Regions from separate parts of the Bombilactobacillus sp. ESL1097 genome, predicted to be linked through region 1. Evidence: predicted binding sites of a transcription regulator. Region 1 holds the regulator's gene; the other holds the start of a gene.
What was found. Region 1 encodes Rex, which represses fermentation and respiration genes when NADH is low (regulators of the CRP and FNR family bind a similar motif). Its sites were predicted from a motif close to TTGTGAANTANTTCACAA; they were not measured.

Region 1 (9,371 bases):
CATCTTGCTGCACTTTTTCAAATATCCGTTCCATTTCTTCATAAATAGTATTCCCGGATTGAAAGGTGGGATTCTGTGCTAAGTAACCGATACTTAAATTATTTTGATAAATCATATGTCCGGCGTCAGCGTCTTGTTCTTGATTGATGATTTTTAATAAAGTTGATTTACCAGCTCCGTTAGGTCCGACTAAACCAATTCGGGCTTGCTCGGCAATTTGAAAATTTAAATGGTTGAATAAAACATCGCTGCCGAAACGACGTTCAATATTTTGTCCTTGTACAATTAACAATTTTAAGCTCCTAAAGTTTAAATTACATTCGAATCTTGGGGCGGATGATGTTATCCGTTGTTAAAATTATGCACCAATTATTGCTTGATATTATAGATTAGTATCACTGTGTGAAAAGTTTGTGGAAACATAATTTTGGCTAATCGAATTCTAGTTAATCTTATTTTAACACGGCGTTAGTCAATAATGTTCGTTGAAACGGTAGCTAATGTTGAAACCAGCTTAAATTGTCATCTTAATCAATATTTGAAGTTATTTTTTCTGAAACAATCAGCGACAAAGTACACCTAAGGTAAGTGTACTTTTTTGAAGTTAATTTTTGAAGCCGGTTACATTATGATGAAAATGTAAAAGTTAAGGAGTGATCCGTTTGGCGCCAAAGCATTCACCAAAAACTATTACAAAAAGTATTATTCAATTTATTTTGTCAAAACCAGTTGTCCATTATCAAGATTTAATGGAATACACAGGCCTATCGCGCAAAACGGTAGCTAAATATTTGAAGCAAGTTGAGCAATTTGTCCAACCATACGGCGTTAAATTAGTTCGCAAAAAAGGCTATGGCATTTACTTTACAGGTTCTACCAAAGACTTGTTAAATTTATTTCCACCAATGAATCCTAACAATGATGCCGTGGAACGGCAAATTAATTTAGTCTCGTTCTTGGTTAAAGCCCAGCAACCAGTTTTGTTAGATGACTTGTCCGCCCATTTTTTTGTCAGTCGCAGTACCTTAGAGCGTGATTTGAGTTCTCTGAAACAAAATTATCATTTACAGTTTAGTACTTCTCAACAAGGCATTAGGCTCAATAATTCTGAAGCTGAATTACGCCATTTTCAGACACAAATTATTCAAATGTATTGGGGCGAAGAGATTAAGCAAAATCAAAGTACTGGTCGGCTCACCCGCAATTTTCAAGTCCCTCCAGCTTTGAGCCAGCTAGTTGACAAAAAAATTTTGGATCGAACGCAAAAGGTTTTAAATCAATTTTTACAAAAATTACCCGGTAATATTAGTGAATACCAGTATGAATCTTTATTGATTCATTTAGCGTTAGCGATTCAAAAAATTCAATCTCAAAAAGCACCACCAGCTACCAAAACAGTAGCTTCATTTGCAATATCTACTAATACCCAACGTTTGGTTGCGTTAGTGGAACAAGAATTTCACTGCCAGTTATCAACAGTAGAAATTAATAATTTAAATGTGCATATTGTAGCGATTGAAGAAGGCTATCTGCCTAGTCCAGCGAGTGAAAATTCTAATCAAGAGTTAGTGACTTGGTTACAGCAAGTTTTGGTTAACTATGATGACTTATTAATTCAAAACTTGACTTTGCATTTACAACCGGCTTTGGTACGCATCAAAAATGGCATCAAAATTGACAATCCATATCGTCATCAAGTGAAAGTTAATTTTCCCCAAGCCTTTGATCAAGCTCTGACTTTAGCAGATGCTATTTTTCAAAAATATCAAGTTCGCTTTCCCGAGGATGAAGTGGCCTATTTGTGTTTACATTTGGAATCATTTCGCGAGCGGCGGCAAAAAGAATTCCGTGAAGTTAGTGTCGTGATCGTTTGCAGTACCGGTTACGGAACTGCTGAATTAATTCGGCAAAAAATTCAGGATAAGTTACCGAAACTCAATGTAATTGGGACTTTATCGGTGACTGAGCTATTACGAAAACCTGTGAGTGCTGACATTATCTTAACAACGATTCCGCTTAAATTACAGACACAACAAGTAGTCATTCAAGTTAGTCCACTGTTAAATCAGCAAGAACTGCAGTTGTTACGCCAATTAAGCCAAAAGATTTGGCACGATAAATATTTGAAAGCAACTTTTTTGGATTTGGTGGCTAAACCAGCAATCATTGTTGATTCAACAGCACCAAGCCCTCAAATTGCTATTCAAGAAATTACGCAAGCTTTAGTGGCTAATCATTACGTGAAAGATACGATGCAAGAGTCAGCTTGGAAACGAGAACAATTAGCTTCCACAGCTTTAGGAACTTACGCTATTCCCCATGGGGCTGCCAAACATGTTTTAAAACCGGTCATTGGTATTTTAACTTCTCAAAATGGAATTTTGTGGGGTAAGGAAACGGTTTATGTAGTTTTCTTTATGGCGTTTAACGATACAGTCGAAGACAGTTTAGATGATATTTATGATTATTTCTACGATTTAACACAAAATGCTAAGCAAATGAAGCAGTTGAGAAATGCGCAAGATGTCGAAACGGTCGTTGAATGTTTGCAATATTCAACAGAAATAAAGGATGGATAAGGATGGATAAGATTTTGACGAAGAACCAAATTTTTTTAAATCAACCGCTATGTTCGCAAACTGAGGTGTTTCATTTTATTGCCCAAAAAGCAGTTAGTTTAGGCGTAGGTGACGACGAACAAGCAATTTATGAATCGCTACAGGAGCGTGAACAACAGGCTTCAACAGGATTGCAGGATGGGATTGCGATCCCCCACACGCTTTCTCAGGCGATTAAGCAATCAGCAATTTTGTTTATTCGGACCCAAAGTCCGTTATCAGAGTGGCAAACGATTGATGATCAACCAGTTCAACAAATCATTGTGATGTTAGCTCCTCCAGATGGTGCGCAGGAGCATTTACAATTATTAGCCAATCTGGCCACTTCATTAATTGATGCCCCAAAGCGCCAAGCACTGGTTGCTAGTCAAAGCGTTCAAGATGTTTATCAAATTTTAACTAATAATTAAAGCGAAAAGGAAGTAAAATTATGGATTTTGTAGCAATTACCTCTTGCCCCGCAGGTTTAGCCCATACCCCTATGGCTGCTAAAGCATTAGAGAAAGCCGCCCAAGAACTGCAGCTTTCAGCCAAGGTTGAACAACAAGGAGCTATGGGTCTCAAAAATGAAATCACGGAACAAGAAGCTCAAAGTGCGAAGTTCTTGTTAATTGGTTCTGACCAAAAAATTGAAAAAATGGATCGTTTTAAGGGGATTCCCACCGTTCGCGTGGATATCAATATGTGCATTAAAAAACCGAAGGCAGTAATTAACAAAGTGATGAAAGCAGTGGCTCAGAAAAAAGCTTAGTGACGCTTCAGAGGTGAAAATTATGAAAAAGTTATTATCACAGTGGAAAGGCTACTTAATGTCGGGGATTTCTTACATGTTACCCGTAGTTATTGGTGGTTCGCTAGTCGTGGCTGTGCCTAAATTAATTGGTTTATTATTTGGCATTACAAGTTTTGATCATTATAAAACGGGTTTTTGGTTTTACATGGGTCAAATTGAGGCTGTTGGTTGGATTGGTGTCGGCTTAGTTAATCTTGTCTTGGCGGGTTATATTGCTTATGCCATTGGTGATAAGCCAGCTTTAGCTGCCGGTTTTATTGGTGGTTCCTTAGCTTCTAGCTCCAACATGGGATTTTTAGGAGCATTGGTTGCTGGTTTTGCAGCAGGTTATACTGCTAAATGGTGCCATGACAAGATCCATGTCAGTGCTAAATATGAATCCATTATGCCATTAGTAGTAGTACCACTTTTATCGACCATGGTCGTGGCGTTATTAATGGGTGTCTTATTGAAGCAACCATTGGCTTGGATTAATAGTTCTTTAGTCGCTTGGATTAAAGCAATGAGTAACAGCGGGGTCAGCGCGATGACTCTAGCGATCATTATGGGAGCGATGATTGGATCTGATTTAGGTGGTCCAATTAATAAAGCGGCTTGGATGGCTGGTAATGTGCTATTGGCAGAAAAAGTTTATACTCCGGCAATGATTGTAAATATTGCTATTGCTGGTATTCCCTTAGGCTATGCGTTTGCTACTTTGTTTTATAAAAAACGTTTTTCTAATGAATTATTGGATGCTGGACGTAGTGATTGGTTCATGGGTTTTATTGGTATTACTGAAGGGGCCATTCCGTTTACGTTAGTTAGTCCGTTAAAATTGATTCCCATTAATATGCTTGCTGGAGCAGTGGGCCCCGCACTTGCGATTTTATTAGGTGCTCAAGCTAAGATTCCACCAGTTGGTGGTATTTATGGTGCAGTAACAGTAACTAACTGGTGGGCATATCTAATTGGACTCTTTGCTTGTGCTTTGATTATTGGAATATTGGCGCCGTTAGCCGTTGATTTTAACCAAAATGATACGCCAGATGTTGATGGTGAAGCAGACGAAGAAGATATTGAGATTGAATTTGAATAAAAATATGGGAGTAAATAATATATGGTAACGGCACATTTTGTTAATCATACTCATTGGGATCGCGAATGGTATTTTACAACTCAAGATGCTCAGGTTCTCAGTGATCAATTATTCGGTGAGGTTTTAACAGAGTTAGAGCAACATCCAGAGGCTAACTTTACTTTCGATGGGCAATTATCGATTGTGGAGGAATATTTAACGATTCATCCAGAAGATCGACAGAGAATTAAGCAATTGGTTTCGCGCAAGCAATTATTTATTGGTCCTTGGTATACCCAAACAGACGCGTTAATACCAGATAGTGAATCCATTATTCGTAATTTAGTGATTGGCATTATCGGCAGTCGCCAACTCTTTGGGCAGGCCATGATGATTGGCTATTTACCGGATACCTTTGGTTTTAATGCACAATTACCGATGCTATTAAATCAAGTCGGCATTCAAGATTTTATATGTTGGCGGGGTACTAATTTTGCTCGACAAGTCGATTCAGTTTACTTTAAGTGGCAGGGCTTGGGAAATAACCAAGTTTATGCAGCTAACTTTCCCTTAGGTTATTATACGGGGCAAATTGATTTAAATTCGAAGCAGCATTTACAAGAGTTTGTCGAGCAAAGATTAGACCCAGGGATTGACCTAGAAGCTAAACATGGTCATAATGATCCCGTTTTAATTCCTTCGGGGATTGATCAGATGAATATTATTCATAATATTTCCCAGGTAATTCAACAATTAAATCAATATAGTAAACACCAAATAGTGTTGAGCAGTTATCCCCAATTTATGCAACAATTGCGCCACCAAGATTTGCCTCAGTATCAAGGCGAATTACGTTATCCTACCTATTCACGGGTGCATCGGACGATTGGGTCAGTGCGCTCGCAGCTTAAACGTCAAAATTTCAAGTTAGAACAACAAATTTTACGCCGAGTTGAACCGATGCTGGTTATTGCCCAAGCTTGTGGAATCAAAGTGTCCAACGGATTAGTTTTAAAACTTTGGAAAAAGTTATTAAAGTGTCAACCGCATGATACATTAGGCGGTAGTATCACGGATAATGTTGCTGTTGATGTTCAGCAACGTTTCAAAGAAGGTTTCGAAATCGCTGCCGGAATTGAAAATTATATTAAGAAGCGCTTAGCACAACGTTTAAATCTGGATAGTAATCAATTGTTACTATTTAATACTTCACCACGGGTATTTGATGGTTATCAAGAAGTAGAATTTTTAACGACTAATAAAAAAGTGAAATTTGCTGAGCAATATCAGGCTGTTCTAGTTCGTGCAACTTATGTCCCTAAGCGTGAGCACATTATGCAACAAACCGCCAAAGGTTTTGAATTTAAAGATGAACCGGGCTATTATCGATTGACAGTTCGGTTAAAGATGCACTACGAGGGATTAGGCTATCAGGTGGTTTCTTATCAAGTAGCTCCAACGGAGCTAGCAACTTTAGAAGATAGTTCATCTGTGTCCATTAACAATCAAAAGTGGCAAGTTCAATACACAGGAACAAGCTTTACTGCTCAAACGCAAGGTCACGTTTATCCACAGCTGTTAGAAATTTTAGATTCGGGTAATGATGGTGATACGTATGATTATTCGCCTTTACCGCAGGAACAAGAAGTCAGCTTGCCGTTAACTGGACAATGTCAAGTGCAGACTGCTCCTAATTTACAAACTATGACGGTTCAAGGTACTTGGCAGTTACCTAAATCTTTAGCTGAAAGGCAAAAGGACCATCCGCAATTAATTGACGTGAACTTCAAAATTATTTTAAGTTTAGCAACAAGTTCTTCGGTGTTAGATGGTCAATTAATTATTGACAACCAAGCTTTAGATCATCGCTTGAGATTAAAGATTAACACGGGTATCAAAAGTTCACAGGCGTGGGCGCAAATTCAAGGCGGTTTTCGAACCACTACTAATTTGCCTATTGCGGATAATTGGCAAGACGAGTTTGTTGAAAAACCGGTCAATCTTTACAACTTTGATAAAGTTGTGGGCATGTATGAGCCCAAGCAAGGTTTGTTTTTGTTAAGTGGCGGCATGAAAGAATACGAATTATTGAATCAAAGCTTTGCCGTCACTTTACTAGCCACTACGGGTCAATTAGGAAAACCCAATTTATTGTGGCGTCCCGGGCGAGCTTCGGGCGACACTACTAGTGTCGGTCATCAGATGACGCCAACACCACTAGCTGAAGAAATCGGCTTAAATCATTTTGCGTTTGGATTAGTGGCAGTTGCGGACTTAGACGAGAATCAGTTAGCACGGACTGCTGAAAATTGGTTGGCCCCCAATGTTAATTACCAGTTACAAAAACTGAATTTATTTGTCAATCGGTTAGACAATAAAATTTGGGATGTTGAATTTGATAAATCATTACCTCAGTTACCACGCCAAGCGACTTTCTTACGGTTGGATCCGGATGTAACGATTACGGCTCTCTACTGTGCTTATACAATTCAGAATGCGATTGTGGTTAGATTGAGTAATCAAGCGAATAAAACGGTTGCTTTAACGGAATTCTTAGCGGCGGGTTTTCAACGAACCAATGCGTTAGAAGAAGTTCAGTCTTTACAAGCAGACGCGCAACAACTGGCACCGTATGAGATGGCAACTTTTATCAAAATTAATGGTTAATTTTCAAGGTAATAACTTTGTGATTTTATTTACTTGACATTGTGATATTAAAAGGTAGATACTGAAAGTATCAATTATACTTGTTCACAAGGGGATATTAACCATGACAAAATACAAAATACCAAATGCTACTATTAAGCGCTTACCGTTGTATCATCGTTACTTTCAATTTTTAAATGATTCCAATACTAAAAAGATTTCCTCAACAGAATTAGCTAAAGCTGTTCAAGTGGATAGTGCGACGATTCGGCGTGATTTTTCTTACTTTGGTTCTTTAGGTAAGCGGGGTTACGGCTACGAAGTTGAACCAATGCTGGAATTTTTTAAAAAGTTACTTAACCAAAGTCAAACGACGAAAGTAGCGTTGGTCGGAGTAGGTAACTTAGGTAGTGCATTATTAAACTATAATTTTTCACAGACGAACAATATTAAGATTACAGCCGCTTTTGATCAGAATCCGGAATTAATCGGTCAAACTGTCAATGGTGTGCAAGTTTATGATGTCGATTCTTTAGAACAACGTTTAGCAGATGAACAGATTGATGTTGTGATTTTGTCAGTACCAGTCATCAGTGCACAAAAGGTCGCTGATGAACTGGTAGCAGCCAACGTCAAGGGCATTTTGAACTTTACGCCGTTAAGATTGGCAACTCCTAATTCTGTGCGCGTACACAATGTTGATTTAGCGAATGAATTACAAACATTAATTTATTTCTTAGATAACTATAGTTAAACTAAATGTTTAACTTTTGATTCACCGTTTAGCTTGTAAGGCGAGAATTTTGCGGTAAGTTAGTAGTAATTTTGGTTGATTACGGCTGCTTTTATTAGGAGGTATTAGATGGAACCATTGTTTTTACAACCCGCTTTCCAAAAAAAAATTTGGGGTGGGCGTAAGCTACAAGAACGTTTTGGTTATCGCATACCTGATGGTCAAGTGGGAGAATGTTGGGCCATCTCTGCTCATCCTCATGGTTTATCAACTGTTAAAAATGGACCTTTTGCTGGGCAAGATTTAGCCCAACTATGGCAAAAACAACCAGAGCTGTTTGGTTACCCGCAAGGAAAAGTTTTCCCTTTATTGACTAAGATTTTAGATGCGGAAGCTAGTTTATCAGTTCAGGTGCATCCAGATAATGCTTATGCCAAAGCACATGAAGGTGAGCTAGGCAAAACGGAGTGTTGGTATATTATTGATGCCCAGCCTGGTGCCTATTTGATTTATGGACATAATGCGCAAACTAAGGCAGAATTACAAGCACTGATTGACTCGGGAGACTGGGAACATTTGCTCAAAAAAATGCCAGTCAAAACAGGAGATTTTGTTTTTGTGCCTAGTGGGTGTGTTCATGCGTTAAATCAAGGAATTATTGCCTTAGAAACACAACAAAGTAGTGATACTACTTATCGTTTGTATGATTATGATCGTATTGAACAAGCTACCGGTCAAAAACGCCAACTGCATTTAAAACAGGCTCTAGATACGATTACTGTTCCTTTCCAAACACCAAAACTTAATCAAGCGGTCCAGCAATTTGGTGCTAGTTCCATCACCACTTATGTGAAACCACCTGTTTCGCCATACTTTGCAGTGTGGGGCTTACAAGTGCAAAATGATGCTTTAAGTTTGCAACATCAGTTGGGTGCTTACACCTTATGTTCCGTGATTTCCGGAACGGGACAGCTAGTGATTGCTGGGAAAACCTACGAGTTACAGTTAGGTGATCACTTTATTATTCCGGCGCCAATTACTGCTTGGCAATTTCAAGGGGAAAATCTTCAAATAATTGCTTCCGAAGCAATTGACAAGGTCGATTAATATTCAAAAAAGAGTCGGGACAAAAAGTTTTGAGAAGTTAAACACAGATTTTTGACTTTTGAAGTCACTATCAGCGGAGAAGGTTTGTTTGATTTACGAAATTTTTTTGTTCCGACTTTTTAATACTTAATATGAGGTTGTGACAAAAGCAATTTAGCTGCTAGTTACAACCTCATTTTTAAATATTTAATTTAATATTTTTTGTAATACCGCATTTTAACTGCTTTTGACTTATCGGCAAATTATGCTAGTAATATACCTATCTAAATTAGATTGTGCTAAAATTTAAAACTGTATTAATTTAAGTCGAAAGAGGATTTATTGTGCATAATCTAACTGTCAAACGCTTTATGTATTTTTTACTGCAAGTACTTTTAGTGTGTTTAATTGCTTACGGATTTTATTTTGAATTTCAAC
Region 2 (9,371 bases), 430 kb from region 1:
ATTTATCAAATGATTTAATTACGCCGCAACAGGCGTTAGATCAAGCTAATGCGCAAAGTATGTTGATTATGGTCGACTTATCCAAACCATCACGTTCCGCTAGCCCAGAATTGGCGGCGAAGTTAGCCGATCAAACGGTAGTGATTGATCATCATCGGCGTGGTGAAGAATTTCCTGCTAATCCATTACTGGCCTACATTGAGCCTTATGCTTCCTCGGCTAGTGAATTGGTAACTGAAATGATTGAATACCAACCACAAAGCCAACAGTCTTTATCTAAACTAGAAGCGACGGCCATGCTAGCTGGCATTTTTGTCGATACACATTCCTTTTCTTTACGTTCAGGAACACGGACGTTTGATGCGGCCAGTTATTTACGCTCAGTAGGGGCTGACAGCACGAAAATGCAAAATTTACTGAAAGAAAATGTGTCATCCTATATCCAAAGGAACCATTTAATTGATACCGTACAAATGGTGACGCCACAAATTGCCATTTGCACGGGTGAAGAAGATCAAGTTTATGATTCCGTGATTGCGGCACAGGCAGCCGATACTTTATTGACCTTATCAAAAATTGATGCTTCATTTGTGATTACCAAAAGGTCCGATGCCAAAGTAGCAATTTCAGCGCGAAGCTTAGGTGACTTTAATGTGCAAGTCATTATGGAAGAAATGGGTGGTGGCGGTCATTTATCCAATGCGGCAACGCAATTAGCTGATTATACAATTGCTCAGGCTAAGAAAGAATTGATTGCAATTATCCAACAAAAAGTAGAAGATAAACCTAAGCAAGCAGACAATAACTAGGAGGCATGAAAAGATGCGTGTAATTTTCACACAAGATGTTCGCGGTAAGGGTCGACGTGGCGAAGTCAAAGAAGTCGCTGATGGCTACGCGCGCAACTTCTTAATTAAAAACGGTAAAGCTCAAGTCGCCACTGCTAAGGCCATCAGTGAATTGAATGGTAAAAAGCAAGCTGAACAACGAGAAAAAGATGAAGAACAAGCTAGTGCTCAAATGATTAAGACCGTTTTAGAAAAAGATGAAACGGTGGTTGAACTACAATCGAAAGCCGGCAGTGATGGTCGGTTATTTGGGTCAATTCCCAGTAAACAAATTGCGCAAGCTTTAAAACAACAGTACCAAATTGAAATTGATAAGCGCAAAATTGAATTGGCCGAGCCGATTAAAGTTTTAGGTTATATGAATGTACCAGTGAAATTGTATCCAGGGATTGAAGCTTCCATACGGGTGCATGTCAGTGAAAAGTAATATTATTGTTGTAATGTAAATTACAGTATTAGTTGCAGAATTTTTTGAGAAAAATTATAAAGAAACTAGGTTCTTGTGAATTCTAGTTTTTTTAATAGCTCAAAGATGTAAGGGCTTGCAGATTGTGAAGCAATTATCTTGTGAAATACTTGACAAATTCGTGAAAACGTTATAAACCATATGTAGATAGTTTTTAGTTTTGATTAAACTAAAATTTTATCGATTTTGGGAGAAAGAAAGTGATGATGGAACCAATTTATTGTTTAGGTCTCTTAGACAATAAGTGCGATAAATTTTAAGAATAGGTGATGTGAAAATGAAACCAGAAGATAAGAAGCCAAAAGCTGCACCATTATTGATTCAAATGTTAATTTATGCAGCAATTTTGTTTGTATCACAGTGGATTTCTAATATGATGCCAAAATCATTCCCTGTACCAACGCCGGTTATTGGCTTGATTTTGTTATATTTATTATTGACTTGTCATATTATCAAATTAGAGTGGGTTGATTCCTTTGGAAGTGCCATGATTGGTTTAATTGCCTTTTTGTTTGTACCATCCGGAATTTCTCTAGCTGCTAATTTGAACATTATGGCAAATGAAGGTGTCCAATTAGTTATCGTCATTATTTTATCAACAATCGTTTTGTTGGTAGTAACGGCTTATACAACAAGATTGTTATTATGGATCAGTAAAAAGATCAAACATACTGATACAGATACACAAGAACAAGTAGGAGGAGAGAACAAATGATGGCAGAGTTATTATCGAATCCCTTATTTGGTATCTTACTTTCATTGGGAGTTTTTGAAATTGGGCAATACTTATTTAATTTGACTCATGGCTTTTTCTTATTTCAACCGTTGTTTGTAGCGATGGTTTTGGGAATTTTTCTAATTTTCTTGTTAGGAAAAGGCATGGGAATGACGACTGCAGCAGCTTATACGAAATTCTATAAGCCTGGTGGGGATCTAATCTTCTGGTTCTTAACACCTGCCACAATTGCTTTTGCAATTCCGCTTTATAAACGTAATGATGTGTTTAAGAAGAATTGGCTAGTTATTTTATTGAGTTTGTTAATTGGTACCTTTATTTCCTTATTTGTTATTTTGGGAATTTCCAAACTCTTGGGACTCAGTCGGGTCGGCACAGCTTCCATGATGAGTCAATCAGCTACGACTGCGATTGCTTTACCATTGTCAACAGCTATTGGTGGCAACACTGCTGTTACTGCGATGGCATGTATCCTGAACGCCGTTATCATTTATGCTTTAGGTAAATGGTTAGTTAAGTGGTTCAGATTGGAAAGCGACCCCATCGGTGCTGGTTTAGGTATGGGTACTGCTGGACATACCGTTGGTTCTGCTTTTGCCTTGAAATTAGGTTCTGTTCAAGGTGCGATGGCCGCTGTTTCGGTTGTTATCATTGGTATTGTTGATAATATTGCAGTGCCACTGTTTGCACAAATGATGCATCTGTAAACACTAGTTTATAATTTAAATGATAAAACCTTTTCTAGTTAGTTAATTTAAACGTTGGTAACTAGGAAAGGTTTTTTTGTTTACTTTCGATGGTATTTAATGTTATTTTGAATATTTTAAAACATATATTATCCCTATATTATCCGTGGTAAAATTGTAACTAGATATGAGGTTAATTCATGAACGATACAACAATGCAGAGAATTCCACCTAATAATAAAGAGGCTGAACAATCAGTCCTAGGATCGATTCTATTACGTCCAGAAAAAATTGTTGATGCGGCTGAATATTTGACGACTGAGTCTTTCTATTATCATGCGCATCAGTTAATTTTTGCTGTCATGTTGGAATTAAATGAAGCAGACCAGGCAATTGATGTCGTGACTGTTAAAAATCAACTTGAAGCTAAAAATCAGTTAGCAGATATTGGCGGCGTTAATTATTTAGGGGATTTGGCAACAACCGTCCCCACCGCCGCCAATATTGTTTATTATGCCAAAATTGTGGCTGATAAAGCCGTATTACGGCAGTTGATTAATACGGCAACTGATATTGTGGCCCAAAGTTTTGATGAGCAAGATACTGATGTGGCGAACGTCTTGGACAATGCCGAGCGAGCTATTATGGAAGTCGGCGAAAGCCAGAATAATAACGGCTTTAAAAAATTAGCCGATGTTTTAAATGATACGATTGAAAATATTGACCAGTTAGCTCAAGAAGATTCACAAGTGACGGGGTTAGCTACCGGATACAGTGAATTAGATAGTATGACTGCTGGTTTACATGCTGATGAATTAACTATTTTGGCTGCCCGTCCTGGCGTCGGCAAAACGGCTTTTGCACTCAACGTCGCGGAAAATGTGGCAGTTCATAGTCAGCAAACGGTGGCCATTTTTAGTTTGGAAATGGGAGCTGACCAATTAGCTAGCCGATTATTATGTGCTCAAGGGAGCATTGATGCAAATCATTTGCGCACCGGAACTTTGAACGATGACGAATGGCAAAATTTAATTGTGGCCATGGGTATTTTGTCCAAAACCGATATTTATATTGACGATACTCCAGGAATTAAGATGGCAGAAATTCGAGCTAAGTGTCGCCGCTTGGTTAAAGAGACGGGAAATATTGGTTTAATTATTATTGATTATTTACAGCTAATTGAAGGAACTGGTCAAGAGAATCGGCAGCAAGAAGTTTCGACGATTTCACGACAATTAAAAAAACTAGCGAAAGAATTACATGTACCAGTTATTGCTTTATCACAACTATCACGGGGGGTAGAGCAACGACAAGATAAGCGACCGGTTTTATCAGATATTCGTGAATCTGGTTCCATTGAACAAGATGCGGATGTGGTCGCCTTCCTGTATCGTGATGATTATTATAACGATGGTGCTGATGACGAGGAAGGTAGCGAAGCTAGTGATGATACTAACGCTGGTGAAGTGGAAGTGATCATTGGCAAAAATCGCTCCGGTCCGCGTGGTACAGTGAAGTTATTATTTGTGAAATCATATAATAAGTTTGCTGCAATTTCACCACTGACAGAAGGTTAATTCATGAGTAAAGTACAACAACTGCAACAAGCACAACAAAATCAGCAAATTGTCGATCTGTTTATTCGCCAAACGGGTGACATTTATACTGGTTTTGTCACCGCGTTAGATCATAAGTGGGTCATTGTGCATACCTATAATGATTATGGCTTACTTGATGGTTATGTCTTATTAAAGATTAGTGGCATTGCGTCTATAACCACGGAAGGATTGGATTTAAAGCGGCTGAAACGGCGGATTGATTTAACGGCTACTAATAAGATACATTGGGCAAAAGAACTGGCAGTGCCGCAGTTTGCTGCAAATAATTTGATTCAGCAATTATTGGACTTTTTGCAGCGTCAGCAACAAGCTATTTTGGTAATTTTGGCAGGTTCTAATCGTTATTTGCAAGTGAAGTTACAGGACTTTCGGCAACAACAATTGCACTTGCAACTACTAGATTCCTTTAATTTTGCTAAAATTGGGCAAAATTTAACCGTTGATTTAGAGCACGTTGTTGCCTTGGAATTTGTCGGCGCCCAGTTACAATTAGCCAGTACAATGTTTCAAACGCAGCATTTACAACACACACCTTCGGTTTTGGTGAAAAATAATCCGGAACTAAGGCCAATCTTACAACGCTACCAGCAACAGCAACAATTAATTTTGTTGTACTGTTCCAAAAGTGCGGATGTATTTTTTGCTGGACAAATTATGCAACTAGATCAGCAATTTTTGGTCATGAAATTATTAGATCATTTGGGCTGTTTTGGTGGCTATGCTTTAATTAACCTGCAGGATATTGATTTTGTTTCTCCGAATTGCGATTATTTACAAATGCTGATTCTATATTTTAATTATCAGCGCCAGCACAAAACTTTAGTGCAACCTGTTTTAGATGATCAATGGCAATTTGGAGCTGATTTTGTGGAAAGTGCCTTGCAAAGGTTAGTGCAACAGCAAAATATGGTTCGTTTTCGCCAACGCGATCAAATGTTAGATCAATTAGCTTATTGTCAGGCACTAGATAAGCAAACGTTAACTTTAGCAGTTTTTGAAGATTTACCGGATACTAAAACGTCTAGTCAAAGTTTGTCTTATCAACAATTATCGGTCTTAACTTGGGAATATTTAAATACATTTTTTACTAAAGACGAATTAATAGATTGATCATTGCTATTAATGTTCGTAATTGATAGAATATTACTGGACCGAATTTAGTAAAAAGGGATGACATTTATGACAGGTGTTGTAGTAGTTGGAATGCAATGGGGCGACGAAGGAAAAGGTAAAATTACTGATTTTCTTAGTCACGATAGTCAAGTGATTGCACGGTATCAAGGTGGTGATAATGCTGGGCATACGGTGGAAGTTGAGCAAACTGCTTATAAAATGCGCTTAGTGCCCTCCGGTATTTTGTATCCTGATAAAGTGACAATGATTGGTAACGGAGTCGTGATTAATCCCAAATCCTTGGTTGAAGAAATTGCCCGACTTAAGCAGCAACATGTCAGCTTTGAACATTTTTATATTTCTAATCGGGCCCAAATTATTTTACCGTATCACATCCGCATGGATGAATTACAGGAAAAGAGTAAAGGTGCCAACAAAATTGGCACCACTAATCGTGGAATTGGTCCAGCTTATATGGATAAAGCTGCTCGGATTGGCATTCGGATGATTGATTTATTAGAAAAAGATACTTTTGCTGCCAAGTTACGCCAAAACTTAGATTTGAAAAATAAAGAATTTACTCAAGTTTATCAAGGGCAAGCTTTGTCTTTTGATGATATTTTTGCTTCATATTATGCCAAATTTTAAACTTTACTGTGACAAAAGCGCTTAGCAGTTGAGTATAGTCAAGAATCAGTACTGAAGTTTTGCACTTTAAACTTGAGGACTATTCGTAGCTAGACGCAAACTGCTGCTTTTGGCACTTGGAGCGCTAAATCAACATACTGCGGCAAAGAACGCTTACTCATTTGCTCAAGAACCTGCGGCCTGACAATTTAAGCATCAGTCTTAGTGGTACTATCTTTAACATTAATCGCATTGCTGCGGCAAAGAACGCTTACTCATTTGCTCAAGAACCTGCGGCCTGACAATTTAAGCATCAGTCTTAGTGGTACTATCTTTAACATTAATCGCAGGTTGCTGCTTTAAACCAAAATCCGCTTGCTGAATAATTTTTTTAGGTGGTTGATTTAACATCATATCATCATCACCCACATACATATTAGGGGCTACTTGATAAAATAGTTGTCCTTGATTATTTTTAATCACTTTACCAATTTTCCACGTCGACTGCTTAGAAAATCAACGCCATCGCCCATGTACAAATAACCTTGAGCATTATAAATTTTCGTTGTGGAATTTTTGATGGTTCCAATCAATCCCATATTTTGCGCCGGATGTCCATTAATTCCAAAATCGGGCTGTTGCACAATATGATCTGGCGTGCCATTCACCGCTAAATCATCATCACGCACATACAAGTTGGGCGCAACTTGATAAAACAAATGGCCTTGAGCATTCTGAAGTACTTTGCCAATTTTCCACGTTGATTGATAAGCCAGATCGACCCCATCATTGATGCCTTGTTGACCATCAGCATAATAAGTCGCACTAATCGGATTTTTAATCGTTCCAACCAAACGCTGTTTCAAGCGACCCGATGTTGGTTCAAAATTAGCCCAAACATCACTACTCTTGACCCATTCATTACCCGCAATTTGATAATAGAACAGATTACTCATCGCTTTAATTTTGCCGACACGCCAATCAGTATTAACCGGCACAAAGCGCTGTTTAATCAATTGCCCTTGATTATCGTATAAATTAGTATATGGCCCGCTGGTCGTAGTAACCACTTTATAATTATAATCTTTTGCGTGGACTGTCTCGCCCTTCTGTGCCATGAATACGCCCCAAACACTACTAATTAATAAGAAACTACTGATAATTTTTGATTTTGACATTGCCAAACTCCCCCTCAATTAAAAATAAGTCTCTCTAAGGCTTATTATAGTCGGGCACACCATGAACGCCAAAATTTGTTATTACTCAACTGCAATTTATTTAAAAGAAAAAAATAAGATTTCTGAATTCTAACTTTTTCATAGCAAAGTCAGAGTTTAGAAATCTCATAGTCAGACTAAATTCAATTAAATAAATCGCTGATAGGCAACACATGGTTTATGCATTACATTATCAATTGTCCCACATTGGGTAAAACCATTTTTTTCAATCACATGACGCATGGCCAAGTTATCAAAGTGCGTATCAATACGGACATCACTAAAATTCAACGAAGCGGCAATTGTTAACAGGTGCTGAATAAAAATTGATGATAGACCTTCGCCTTGATGTCCCTGACAAATCGCTACGCGATGAATAATGGCATAATTTTTGTGCGAATCTGGACTCCATTGACCATCATAAATTTGATCATAATTACTTTCACCCTGATCCTCCAAGGCGGCAACACCGGCAATTTGATCATCTTTAATTAAAAAGTAAGCGATACCTCGGTCAATATCATCTTGTAAAATAGCTTGATCAGGGTAACCATCTTGCCACAAGTCGACACCCCGACCGCGAAGGACACCTTTCGCTTCTTCAATAATTTCGACCACTAATTCAATTTCATCAGCGTGAACTTTCCGTAAATATGTGACTGGCATTATCTATCCCTCCCAAAATTGAAACACCAGAACATGGTACATAGGTCAATCACAAATTGCAACAACCTTTAAATAAAATTTTTTTACTTTTGCCACTGCTCAATTTGATTAGCCGCCAAAGCAATTGATAGTACAGCATCTGGCGATAAATTATTCCGCAAATCACTCATTAGTGTATTGCTGGCGACTGCCCCGATAACTTCTAACGCATATTCAATCAGATGTAGATCACTTTGAGCATTATAACTGCCTGTTTGGTAAGGATTTTCGTGATTATAGTCAAAATTAATTTCATTGTTCACAAAACTGCCATCAACATGATTAACTAAAATCCGATCTTGCAGTTGGGCTAAGGTTTGTTGTTCATGTTGCAAAGTTAAGCGATGATCGGATTCATTTTGGTAATATTGTTCTTCGGTCATAGTTAAATAATTTTGCACAGGCTGGCGTAAAATGGCCAAACCATCTAACAGTTCATAGATCTTTTGCACATCTAAAATTTCAGTCTGTGCAACAATTTGCGCACTGTGTTCTTCTAACCAATCGGCTAATTGACTAATCGTTTGTGTTTCCATAGTTTTCCTCCCACAAGCCACAGGCTTTTATTATTAAATTATAACTGTTTCGCCTATGAGATACCAGCAACTATACTGCAACCCCAGTGCTTAAAAGCTGAGCACAGCAAAAGTTGCTTTTACCTTTAGTTTTTGGACATAGTTAGACTCACGCTTTTACTTCTTGGAAAAAATGCTAGATTAATCTGTGCCAAAAACCAATTTAAGCTATGAAAAAAATGTAAAAAGTATGATTTTAAATGTACATATTTACAAATTAGTGTTTTAACAGCACTTAATTTATTACTATTTTTTGCGAAATTTAATTGTAATAATCGCTTTTATGAGCAATAATGCTTTTATTTTTAACCAATATTTCCTAATTACAGAAAATTTATCTTAATTTTACTTTAATTGATATTGTTAATTTTTTTTCTTTAGTATAGAATTAACTTTTAGGTTAAAAACGTTATCAATCAAATATTGATAGCATTACTCTAATAATGGAGGGATTACATTGAACGAAAAGGATTTAGCGGGACAAATCCTTCAGCTCGTTGGCGGTGATGAAAACGTCAACGCTGCTTGGCATTGTGCCACGCGTTTACGCCTTACTTTAAAGGATGAAAGTAAAGCTCAGAAAGATAAAATTGAAAGCCTTGATGGTGTGATTACTGTCGTGCAAGCCGGAGGACAATATCAAGTTGTTATTGGTAACAATGTTGGTAGCGTATACGATGCTTTAGTTGGTATCGACCCCCGCTTGGGTGAAGGTGATGATGCACCTGCTACACCAGCGGCCAGTGAAGGTAAGAAAAAGTTAACTGCTAAGGGCATGT

Region 2: the regulator Rex is predicted to act here: its motif matches at 1,414-1,431, upstream of AC3B6D_RS00050 (CidA/LrgA family protein).

Annotation. Positions count from the first base shown of each region.
Region 1 covers NZ_JBYLUB010000001.1:429,683-439,053, forward strand. The annotation lists gene AC3B6D_RS01970 (ABC-F family ATP-binding cassette domain-containing protein) at 1-292, opposite strand, end outside; gene AC3B6D_RS01975 (BglG family transcription antiterminator) at 654-2,579, shown strand; gene AC3B6D_RS01980 (PTS sugar transporter subunit IIA) at 2,582-3,028, shown strand; gene AC3B6D_RS01985 (PTS fructose transporter subunit IIB) at 3,049-3,369, shown strand; gene AC3B6D_RS01990 (PTS fructose transporter subunit IIC) at 3,392-4,489, shown strand; gene AC3B6D_RS01995 (glycoside hydrolase family 38 N-terminal domain-containing protein) at 4,511-7,135, shown strand; gene AC3B6D_RS02000 (redox-sensing transcriptional repressor Rex) at 7,239-7,868, shown strand; gene manA (mannose-6-phosphate isomerase, class I) at 7,977-8,954, shown strand; gene AC3B6D_RS02010 (LTA synthase family protein) at 9,278-9,371, shown strand, end outside.
Region 2 covers NZ_JBYLUB010000001.1:235-9,605, reverse strand. The annotation lists gene AC3B6D_RS00060 (DHH family phosphoesterase) at 1-809, shown strand, start outside; gene rplI (50S ribosomal protein L9) at 823-1,275, shown strand; gene AC3B6D_RS00050 (CidA/LrgA family protein) at 1,592-2,029, shown strand; gene AC3B6D_RS00045 (LrgB family protein) at 2,029-2,757, shown strand; gene dnaB (replicative DNA helicase) at 2,937-4,313, shown strand; gene AC3B6D_RS00035 (hypothetical protein) at 4,317-5,465, shown strand; partial or broken gene AC3B6D_RS00030 (adenylosuccinate synthetase) at 5,535-6,107, shown strand; gene AC3B6D_RS00025 (hypothetical protein) at 6,402-6,578, opposite strand; gene AC3B6D_RS00020 (hypothetical protein) at 6,575-7,273, opposite strand; gene AC3B6D_RS00015 (GNAT family N-acetyltransferase) at 7,460-7,978, opposite strand; gene AC3B6D_RS00010 (hypothetical protein) at 8,062-8,553, opposite strand; partial or broken gene AC3B6D_RS00005 (PTS transporter subunit EIIB) at 9,050-9,371, shown strand, end outside.